Regions from separate parts of the Leuconostoc sp. BM2 genome, predicted to be linked through region 2. Evidence: predicted binding sites of a transcription regulator. Region 2 holds the regulator's gene; the other holds the start of a gene.
The links. Region 2 encodes LexA, which represses DNA repair genes until DNA is damaged. Its sites were predicted from a motif close to CNAACANNTGTTNG; they were not measured.
Positions count from the first base shown of each region.

Region 1: a site for LexA is predicted at 3,239-3,252, ahead of uvrB (excinuclease ABC subunit UvrB). Genes of this name have one in related genera too.

Region 1 covers NZ_MOWQ01000006.1:62,559-68,435, reverse strand. The annotation lists gene uvrA (excinuclease ABC subunit UvrA) at 1-1,123, opposite strand, end outside; gene uvrB (excinuclease ABC subunit UvrB) at 1,159-3,171, opposite strand; gene BMG01_RS03475 (LTA synthase family protein) at 3,276-5,408, opposite strand; gene BMG01_RS03470 (YkuJ family protein) at 5,458-5,721, opposite strand; gene BMG01_RS03465 (lysylphosphatidylglycerol synthase transmembrane domain-containing protein) at 5,726-5,877, opposite strand, start outside.
Region 2 covers NZ_MOWQ01000002.1:21,384-27,260, reverse strand. The annotation lists gene carB (carbamoyl-phosphate synthase large subunit) at 1-79, shown strand, start outside; gene BMG01_RS01235 (dihydroorotate dehydrogenase) at 129-1,046, shown strand; gene pyrF (orotidine-5'-phosphate decarboxylase) at 1,065-1,760, shown strand; gene pyrE (orotate phosphoribosyltransferase) at 1,761-2,396, shown strand; gene lexA (transcriptional repressor LexA) at 2,426-3,064, opposite strand; gene BMG01_RS01215 (YneF family protein) at 3,324-3,557, shown strand; gene BMG01_RS01210 (1-acyl-sn-glycerol-3-phosphate acyltransferase) at 3,567-4,205, opposite strand; gene BMG01_RS01205 (tRNA1(Val) (adenine(37)-N6)-methyltransferase) at 4,267-5,025, shown strand; gene BMG01_RS01200 (GIY-YIG nuclease family protein) at 5,028-5,303, shown strand; gene rpsB (30S ribosomal protein S2) at 5,449-5,877, shown strand, end outside.

The DNA.
Region 1 (5,877 bases), on a different contig from region 2:
GAACACCACCAAAATCATTTTCATAATGAAAATGAAAGTCCTTGTCACCAGAACCATTTAGGATAAGGGCTTTTTGTTTAGTGGTTAATTTCTCAAATGGTTTGTTCATATCAATCTTGAATTGCTCAGCAAACTGCTTTAGCATTTCAGGATAATAATTAGATGAAATTGGGTTCCATGGTACGATAGCCCCGTCATTGAGAGACTTTTGTGAATCCGGAATAACCAAATCAGTATCGACTTCGCGTGTAACACCTAATCCTTGACAAAATTCACAAGCACCTAGCGGTGCATTAAAACTAAATAGTCGCGGTTCTAATCGACCAACACGAAAATCTTTTAATTCACCAAGATAATGATCTGAATACTTTAGAACAATTGCTTCTGCTTTTTCATCTCGTGAAACGACATCAATTGTCACGCGACCAGCCGCGAGCCGTACTGCTGATTCAATTGAATCATATAAGCGTGAACGTGAGTTACCACGTAAAACGATACGATCAACCATTACATCGATATCGTGTGCTACATTTTTATCTAATGTGATATTGTCTGAGTCTAACTCAATCAATTTACCATCAACTCGGGCACGAATGTAGCCTTGTTTACGCATCACATCAAAAGCTGAAGCGTGTGAGCCACGTTGATGCTGAATGATCGGTGCAAAAACCTGTAAACGGCTACCCTCAGCCAACTGTTCAAGTACATCATTGACCATTTGATCAATTGTGTACATAATTTTTGTGCCGTCAGCCGGATCGTCTGGACGTCCAACTCGTGCATATAATAGCCTAAAATAGTCATTAATTTCTGTGACAGTCCCAACCGTTGATCTGGGATTATTGGAGGTTGTTTTTTGATCAATCGAAATCGCCGGTGATAGTCCATCAATAGAATCGACATCTGGTTTATCCATTTGACCTAAAAATTGGCGAGCGTAAGAACTTAAGCTTTCCACGTAGCGACGTTGGCCTTCAGCATAAAGTGTATCAAATGCCAACGACGATTTACCAGATCCCGACAAACCAGTGACAACAGTCAAGCGATCTTTTGGTATATCCACATCAATGTTTTTTAGATTATGTGCCCGAGCACCACGAATTTCTATTTGTGTTTTTGCCATTCTTTTTCTCTTTAAATTAATTTAAATAGTGTTGGTTAATGACCAGCACGTGTTTTTAATGTCATGACACTATCACGCAATTGCGCGGCTTCTTCAAAGTCCAGCGCTTTAGCAGCTGCTTTCATTTGTGCCGTCAAATTATCAATAATAGCCTGTTGCTCATCTGCTGGCAAATCATCAAACGCCACTTGCGTCAAATCAACTGCTTTTTCATCCGAAACAGCAGCGTGCGTAATTGAAATAAGGTCTCTAATTTCCTTTTTAATGGTCTTTGGCGTAATGTCATGCGCTTCATTATAGGCCATTTGTATCTCACGACGTCGACTAGTTTCTGCCATTGCTTCTGCCATCGACGCTGTGATTTTATCGGCATACATGATGACATGACCATTTTCGTTACGTGCTGCACGGCCAATAGTTTGAATCAATGAGCGCGGATTACGCAAAAAGCCTTCCTTGTCCGCATCTAAAATTGCCACTAAGGACACTTCAGGCACGTCAATACCTTCACGTAACAAGTTAATGCCAATCAAAACATCGTACTTCCCTAAACGTAAATCACGAATAATTTCCGTTCTCTCTAATGTCTTGATGTCAGCATGTAAGTAGGCAACTTTAATGCCCAAATCTTTTAAGTAATCAGTTAAATCCTCTGCCATCCGCTTAGTAAGCGTCGTAATGAAGACGCGTTCGTCACGTTTCGATCGCAAATTAATTTCGCCCACCAAATCATCAATTTGGCCCATAACTGGACGTACCTCAACCTCTGGATCAAGCAGACCAGTGGGACGAATAATTTGCTGTGCGATATGATCAGGTGTTACACGGTTCATTTCATAATCGCCCGGTGTGGCTGACATGTAAATGATTTGATTCACATGTTGCTCAAATTCTGGTAATGTTAGTGGCCGATTATCTAATGCACTTGGTAATCGAAAACCATAGTTCACCAATGTTTCTTTACGCGCCTTGTCGCCATTAAACATCCCCCTTACCTGCGGCATTGTCACATGGCTTTCATCCACCACAATCAGAAAATCATCTGGGAAAAAGTCAAGAAGTGTAAATGGTGGCTCGCCGGCTTGACGGCCATCCATCCAACGTGAATAGTTTTCAATACCACCAACAAATCCCATTTCTTCGAGCATGGCTAAATCATATTCAGTACGTTGCTTAATGCGCTGTGCTTCGATTAATTTACCTTCTTTTTCAAACTTTGCAACTTGTTCGTTCATTTCTTGGCGAATACCCTCAAGCGCAACACGCATTTGGTCGTCATCTGTCATGAAATGCTTAGCTGGAAAAATGGCAACATGCTCACGTTCTGCTACTGTTTCGCCTGTTAAAGAATTAATTTCTCGGATACGATCAACCTCATCACCAAAAAATTCTACGCGTAGCGCCATTTCATCCTGTGACGCTGGAAAAATTTCGACGACATCACCACGAACTCGGAAAGTGCCACGATGAAAATCAATGTCGTTTCGTGTAAATTGAACGTCAATAAGGTCACGCATTAGTTGGTCACGACCGTACTCATTGCCTACCCGCAAACTAATGACATGATCTTTATACTGATGTGGATCACCCAATCCAAAAATCGAACTGACAGAAGCCACCACGATTGTATCACGTCGTTCTAACAACGCACTTGTTGCCGAGTTACGTAATTTATCAATCTCATCATTGACAGCGGAATCTTTTTCAATAAAAGTATCGGAACTTGGTACATAAGCTTCTGGTTGATAATAATCATAATATGATACAAAATATTCGACAGCATTATTTGGAAAAAATTCTTTTAATTCGCTATACAGTTGGCCTGCTAACGTTTTATTATGGCTAAGAACTAGTGTTGGCCTTTGCGCATTCTTAATGACGTTCGAAATAGTAAATGTCTTACCTGTGCCCGTAGCACCAAGTAAAATTTGTTCTTTTACATTATTATTTAAACCACTGACTAGCTGCTCGATGGCTTGCGGCTGATCACCGGTTGGCTGATATTTTGAGACCACTTCAAATTCATGATCTGTTTGGTGTTCAATCATATTATTTTCTCTTTTCGTCACCGTATCACTATTTTTTGAGACAATCTTATTTCATTATATCAAAAAACGAACAAATGTTCTAGTTGAACCTTGTTCGCCATTTTTTACTTATCTGAATCGTCACTTTTTAACTCAGGTGCATCTGTCACATAATCGCTCAATGTGGATTTGCCCTTATTTTGTGCCAAAATACTTGATGGATTACTTTTTTGTGCCTTTTTCAAGGCTGCTAAACCAGCAGACTTTTTGTAATTATAATCTTTTTTGTTTACCGCATGGAAGTCTGATCGTGATGTATCAAATCTCAGCAAATCACCAGTGATAACCTCATCTGAATAGCCAAGCACTTTTGTCGCATAAGCTGACATAGTTTTGGCTACCTTTTTCAGTTGCTTATCGGCACTTTCTGTGACCTGCTCTCCCGTTTGCGTATTAAAGTATTGATTATTAAACTTTGTATAATTTGGCGTTATCCAATCACCATCTCGGAAAACAACTTTACCTTTGTAATTGCTCGATAGCATATCTTGCCCAAACATAGTCATCCCATCATCTGGCACGCCTAACACGTCCAACAAAGTTGGCATCATATCAATTTCACCACCATAAGTGTGATTAATACCACCTTTGAGACCAGTCGCATGAATCATAAACGGTACCTTTTGGAAATTGGCTAAATCGTAATTCGTGACTTTGTCTTTTCCAAGTAATTGCGCAATTGCTGGTTGATGATTTTCAGAAATACCATAATGGTCACCATAAAGCACAAACACTGAATTATTATAGAGTCCAACTTTTTTAAGGTACGTCATTAATTCGCCAAAAGATTGGTCCAAATAATGAGCTGTTTGAACATAGCCGTCAACTGTATTATCACCTGTTTTGGTCGCCGGAAAATCAATGTTTTGCTTATCTAAATCGTATGGGTAGTGGTTAGTAACCGTGATTAACTTTGCATAGAATGGTTGTGGCAGTTGCTCAATGTACTGAGCACTATCTCGTAAGAATATTTTGTCTTTCATCCCATAACCAATGTTATAGTTCGCCTTATTAGCGTTGGAATAGTAAGATTTTGAAAAGAAATAGTCGTAACCAAATGATTTGTAGGTATTATCTCTGTTCCAAAAGCTGGCAACATCGCCATGAAAGGCTGCCGTCGTATAACCACGTTGTCCCAAAATAGCCGGCAATGACTCAAACGTATTATTGGTGCCATATTTAACCATTGCTGAACCAGTTGCTAAGCCAAACAATGAATTTTCCTGCATCATTTCAGCATCAGAAGTTTTACCTTGCCCCACTTGATTATAAAAATTATCAAAGCTCAACGTATTTTGGTCATGATAAAACTTATTTAAATTAGGCGTTACTTCTTGACCGTCAACTTTATAATCAATCAAAAATTGTTGGAATGATTCCAAGTGAATCATAAAAACATTTTTGCCTTTTTGTGTACCATAGTATTGAATATTATCTGGCAATTTTTGTGTTGCAACAAATTTTTTAACTTTAGCCAAATCGGTTGGTTTAGCACGCTTCCGACTTTCTGTTTGATTATAAGTTTGAACTGCATTGAACACAACATACTCATTCAACCCAAGATATTTAACAATGTAATTATTATCAAACGAACGCGTCAACAATCCTGAACGGTTCGTCGATGCAATACCATAGTCAACAAACATTAAAATCACACCAAACAATGTTGTCAAAATAGCAAATTTTTTCTGAACACCTTTGCGGTCAATTGTTAACTGCTTAAAAACAACCAGAGCAATCAAAATAATGATGTCTATGAAAACCAAATAATCGGTCCAATGAATAATCGCAGCGATAGATTTGCCCAAGTTATTACCGGTCGAACTCCCTGATCCTAAAATACCCATCGATAGAAAATCAGAAAATTCTCGATAGTACAGCATGTTTGCAAACAGCCAAACAGATTGAATTAAGTTGAAAATAATCGCCAACCAGTAACTCAATGCACCACGAAAATATAGGGCGATACTAATAAATATAATAGCCGTTGGAATTGGATTTAGAAACAACAAAAATTGCTGTGTTGCGCCTTCCGCCCCTAAGTTAAAGTTCATATGATATTCGGCAAACATTTTCAGCCAAACCAACATCACATTCAGAATAAAAAACCAAACAATTGGTGCCGATGTATCCATCGTACGTTTTATTTGTCGCCACCATGTTTTAGGACTAGAAATTAATTTTAATAAACGTTTCATTGTCGTCAACGCACTCCTTGCTAAATTAAGAAAATTGCTTGGTGCTCTCCTAATAAATTAGTTTGAAATCATGTAGCACATCGTAAATTTCAATCGCTACGAGGTCGATATCATCAAATTGGAATTGTCGCACCTCTCGATGTTCTCGAACAGTCCATATTTGCGTTAATTGGTCATAAGTAACTTGTAGTGCCTCAATGCCAAATGCATCAAAGCGACGCGTTTGAACGGCATTATCGGTTGAATCGATCATCGCTCTGAGTCGGTTTAAGATTTGTTTCAAATCACTTGTGTGACGTGTGTCATTGTCCATGCGCTTACCTCACATTTTTTCGCGCTGGTATTATATATGCAATGATACCAGCAAATATACCAAAATAATACGTAATTAATCGCCAAATCAAAATGACTAAAATCAGCGTAGCTGAATTTTCAACGAATGGTGAAAACAGGAGCTGAAAACTTAACT
Region 2 (5,877 bases):
GTTTACGGCACTGGACACAGTTAAAGCGTTTTTGGAAGTCCTAGAGTCACGTAGCTTTACAGTTAAAGAAATGCAATAATAATAAAGAACTAATAAAAACAGCCTGAGAGCTGTTATTAGGAGAAAAAATGAACAATCGTTTAGCAGTCAATTTGCCTGGTTTAAGTCTTAAAAATCCTATTATGCCATCATCTGGTTCAGTGTATTATGGACTTGATGATGTCTACGAAGTCGAGCGTTTGGGCGCTTTAGTTACTAAAACAACCACTCTGGATGAACGAGCAGGCAATCCTCAACCTTGGATTATCAACACGCCCGCTGGTATTTTGAACTCAGTTGGTTTGGCAAATCCCGGTGTTAACAAAGTGATTAAAGAATTTTTACCAAAAATAGCGGAAAAATATAGCAATTTACCGGTGATGTTTTCAATTGCCGGTGAAACAGTGCAAGATTATGTTAGGTTAACAAAATATTTTGATGACATTGACACTGTATCTGCAATTGAAGCGAACTTATCTTGTCCAAACGTTGATCGTGGTGGTATAGAATTTGGTGTGAGTGCTGAATCTGCTGCTGAAGTGATTGCTGCCATGCGACAAGTTACTAAGAAACCAATTTATGCCAAAATGTCGCCTAATGTCACTGATATTAAGCCGATTGTGAAGGCAGTTGAACTAGCGGGTGCAGATGGTTTGGTCTTGATCAATACATTAGTCGGGATGAGTCTTGATTTGGATAAACGTGAGCCGAGTTTAGCGAGAGGAATTGGTGGCTTATCAGGTACAGCTATTCATCCGATTGCTGTACGATTTGTTTATGAAGCAGCGCAAACTGTTGATATTCCAATTATTGGGGTAGGTGGTGTTACGCAAGTTGAAGATGCTTTGGAACTTTTGATGGCAGGCGCATCAGCCGTTCAAGTGGGGTCTGCAATCGCAACCAATCCAACTGTTATGACAGATATCATTGCAGCATTACCAAAGGCACTTGATAAATATGGATTTACGGACGTGACAGAAGTAACGCGAACGTTCAAGAAAAGTTGACTACTAAGGGGAAAAAACATGATAAATCGACCAGTTTTTATTGCATTGGACTTTCCAGATGGTAAAACGGCACTGAATTTTTTAGAACCTTTTAAAAAATTAGACCAAAAGCCGGCGATCAAGGTTGGTATGGAATTATTTTATGCAGAAGGGCCGGATTTTGTCAGAGATTTACGCCAAAAAGGATTTGATATCTTTTTAGATTTAAAACTTTATGACATTCCCAACACTGTTGGCCATGCAGTTGCAAATATTGCAAAATTAGATGTTCAGTATTTAACGTTACATGCGGCTGGCGGGGCTAAAATGATGACTGCTGCAGTTGCTAATAAAGGTCACAACTTAAAAATACTAGCAGTGACGCAATTAACATCTTTTTCTGAAGCTGATGTTCAAGAAATTTCCCAATCGACAGTAACGTTGGCGGAAAGTGTGTTGCACTTAGCAAAAATGGCTGACAACGCAGGTGTGGATGGTACGATTAGTTCGCCTTTAGAAGCTGGTATGATACAAGCTAACACGCAATCAGATTTCTTAACTATCACCCCAGGAATTCGCTTAGCAGGTGATGATGCAAATGACCAAATGCGTGTCACAACCCCTGTCAAGGCAAAACAATTAGGTGCAACGGGACTTGTTGTTGGTCGTTCGATTACTAAAGCTAGTGATCCAGTTGCTGCATACCAACAAGTATTGAAAGAATGGAGTCTTTAAATGACAGATTATGCAAATGAAGTTGCCAATGATTTACTTGAAATTGGTGCGGTTAAATTTTCACCGGAGGCGCCGTTCACATGGGCGTCGGGTATTAAAAGTCCGATTTACACTGATAATCGCATGACAATTGGTTTTCCAAAGGTTCGAGAAAACACTTATTGTGGCTTAACAGAATTAATCAAAGCGTCATATCCTGATGTTGAAATTATTGGCGGTGTGGCCACTGCAGGCATTCCACACGCAGCTTGGGTGGCAGATCAATTAAAAAAACCAATGATTTATGTACGATCAAAACCAAAAGATCATGGTGCAGGTTGCCAAACAGAGGGGGCAAACGTTACAAATCACAAAGTAGTGCTGATTGATGATTTGATTTCAACGGGCGGCTCAGTATTGGCTGCAGCAAAAGCAGTTGAAAAAGAAGGTGGCAATGTTTTGGGCATTGTGTCCATTTTTTCATACGAACTGCTAGCTGGTGTAAAAAATTTTGAAAGTGCTAATCTAACCTTTAAATCGTTGACAACTTATTCACAATTAATGGCATTGGCTGTTAGTCGAGGGGATCTAGCTGCGGACCAGATTGAGACGCTAAACGAGTGGAAAAAGCAACCAGAAAAATGGCAAGCAAACTAAAAAAAAATCGACATTATGTCGATTTTTTTTTAGTATATTGCGTCTCGATAAAGACCAATAACCTTACCAAGAATGGCAACTTGTTTTAGAATAATTGGTGCCATTGCATCGTTTTCAGGTTGCAATCGATAGTGATCTGCTTCGCGGAAAAAGCGTTTTACAGTTGCTTCGTCGTTGTCATTCATTGCAACAACAACGTCGCCATTATCAGCATTTTCTTGACGACGGACAATGACTTTGTCACCATCTAGAATACCAATATTGATCATTGATTCGCCATGAACATTGAGCATAAACAAATCACCATCAAATTGCATTAGGTTGTCAGGAATCGGGAAAAATTCTGTTGCCTCTTCTTCAACGGCCAAAATTGGTGTTCCTGCTGTTACAACACCGAGAACAGGAATTTTACCAGGTGTAATTGAAACACCCAGCATTTCTAGACCAGCATCTGTGATTTCAATGGCACGTGCTCTTGGTTTTGAAGCATCTTTTAAGAGATATCCTTTTTTAACCAAACGCTCGATATGACCATGAATCGTAGAAGAGGAAGACAGACCAACCGCTTCGCCGATTTCTCTAACGGTGGGGGGAAAACCGTTAGTTGATTGGGCCTCATGTATAAATCTTAAGACTTGTATTTGTTTGCTTTCTTGAATAATTGCCATGATGGGGTTCCTACTTAATAATTAGTAACTCAATTATACCCAAAAAACACGAACAAATCAAACACGTGTTCGTTGATTTTAGAAAATGTCAAATAAGTCGCCGTGAAAATTTATAATTTCTTTAGAAACTATATGATTTTTAGTGGATTTCTGTGTAAAAAAAAGCTAAAAAGCAAACTTATTAACTTCACTTTTTAGATGGCATGCACTAACCGGCTGTGATATAATTGTTATCAGACATTCGATGAGGAGAAAAAACATGAGTACAGGACTTGTAATCTTGATTGCAGTTTTGGCCTTGGCGATTGGTTTGGCTGGTGGTTTCTTCTTGGCACGTAGTTCAATGAAAAACTATTTGGCTAAGAATCCACCAATTTCTGAAGAAATGATGAAGTCAATGATGATGTCAATGGGTCAAAAGCCATCACAAAAAAAGTTAAATCAAATGATGGCTCAAATGAAACAGCAAAGTGCAAATGCGCAAAAAAAATAAGCGCTAAGCTTATTTTTTTTGTATTCTTTTAGGATCAATATAGTGCCAATCAGGATTGATTTCATCATCTAGTTTATCAAAAGCTGCTTGCATGATGTCAGTATATTTGGCAATGTTTTCAGCATTCAATTTATCGGCGCGCTCAATGTAGATTGGCTCTCCAAAATTAATTGTGGTATTATGACGTTTAAAGAGCTGGCTAAACTTCACTGGGCCCTGGTATACCGCCGGTACAATTGGCTTTCCGGCCATACGCGCGATTAATAATGAGCCGGACTTCAAGTCGTCACTGTGACGAGAACCTGAAGGAAACATGATTAATGATCTTTTACCACTTTTGAGCTCACGTACAGGGTATTTGATGACACTTGGGCCAACGTTTTCGCGATCAACTGGGAAAGCGCCAGCAGACTTAATGAGCCAAGCAAGAGGCTTGAATTTAAAAAGTTCGATTTTCGCCATGAAAATAAAGTGTTTGGGGTACGCAGCCACCGCGTACCAAACAGGGTCCCACCATGTGCGGTGAGGACCAACTAGGACATAATTGTCCTCTTTAGGTAGTTTGTCGCGGTTCATATAGGTAATGCGGCCGTTGATAGTCCAAATAATAGCCACGGCAACACCACGAAGAAAGTCGTAAAATTTCATATTTATTCACCTCATAAACGAAATCAAATTTAATTTTACCGAGAAAAGGGAAGAAACGCAAATGACAGAGCCAAGTTTAACAGTCGGCGAACGGATTGATGGTTTACCATCTCAAAATATTAGAATTATTCAAAATCCAGATATGTTTTCCTATTCACTTGATGCTATTTTACTAGCACATTTTGCAGATGTTAAAGGTAAAGGCCGGGGACATGCTGTTGATTTGGGTGCTGGCACTGGGGCGGTGGGGTTATTTTATGCGCCAAAAGTGAGTGGCCGCGTCACATTAGTCGAAATCCAGCCTGAATTGGCAGCCATGGCGCAGCGAAGTATTGATTTGAATGGTATGTCTGATCGTGTAAGTGTACTACAAAAGGATATGAAAAATATTTTTGAGGACATCAAACCGGGATCTGTCGAAACTGTGCTCAGTAACCCACCTTATTTTCCTTTAAATGACACCACGAAAACCAATCATGATCATCACTATGAGTTAGCTCGCCACGAATTAACAATCGACTTGCCTAATTTAGCTCAAATTGCTAATAAATTACTGAAAAATAATGGTAAATTCTATATGGTTCATCGACCAGACCGTTTGGCAGATATTTTTGCAGCTTTTGCCAAACGAAAACTTATGATTAAGCGGGTTCAATTTGTCTATGGTAAGGCTGGTCGTGAGGCAAATATGGTTTTAATCGAAGCGATTAAATCAGGACGTCCAGGCGGTGTACGAATTTTGCCGCCGTTGATTGCATACGACGAGACTAATGATTACACACCCGAAATGAATAACATTTTGTATGGCAAGGCTTGGTAATAATGAAAGCATATTTTTTTTACGTTTTATATACTGCTGATGGCTATTTTTATGGTGGTTTTACAGATAATGTCATGCGTCGCTTAGCGACGCACGAAGCGGGAAAGGGTGCTAAATTTACACGTGTTAAGTCCCGCCATCCACTTCAATTGATTTATCAGGAATCATTTGAAACTAAAAGTGATGCATTAAAGGCAGAGGCAGCTTTTAAAAAGCTGACACGACCTCAAAAAGAAATGTTTTTATTGGCACACAAAGTAACTAAAGTATGGCAATAAAGTCCTTGCTAAACATATAAAAATACCGTATAATATATCTTGTTGTGGAAAACAACAAATACACACGACAAACGAGAACACGTAGGTGCAGTAATGTCAGCGTGAACCACGAATTTGTCGGCGGAAAAACCTAGGAGGCCATATCATGGCAGTTATTTCAATGAAAGAACTCCTCGAAGCAGGAGTACACTTCGGTCACCAAACACGTCGTTGGGACCCAAAGATGGACGAATATATCTTTACGGAACGTAATGGTATTCACATCATCGATTTGCAAAAGACAGTTAAGTTGGTTGATGAAGCCTATAACTTCATCCGTAATGCTTCAACTGACGGTGCAAATGTTTTGTTTGTTGGTACAAAGAAGCAGGCTTCTGATGCTATTGCTGAAGAAGCAACACGTGCCGGTCAATATTACATCAACCACCGTTGGTTGGGTGGTACTTTGACTAACTGGAACACGATTAAGACACGTATCCAACGTTTGAAGGATTTGCAAGCAATGGCCGAAGATGGTACATTTGAGCAATTGCCTAAAAAAGAAGTTGTTTTGTTAAACAAGCAACGCGAAAAG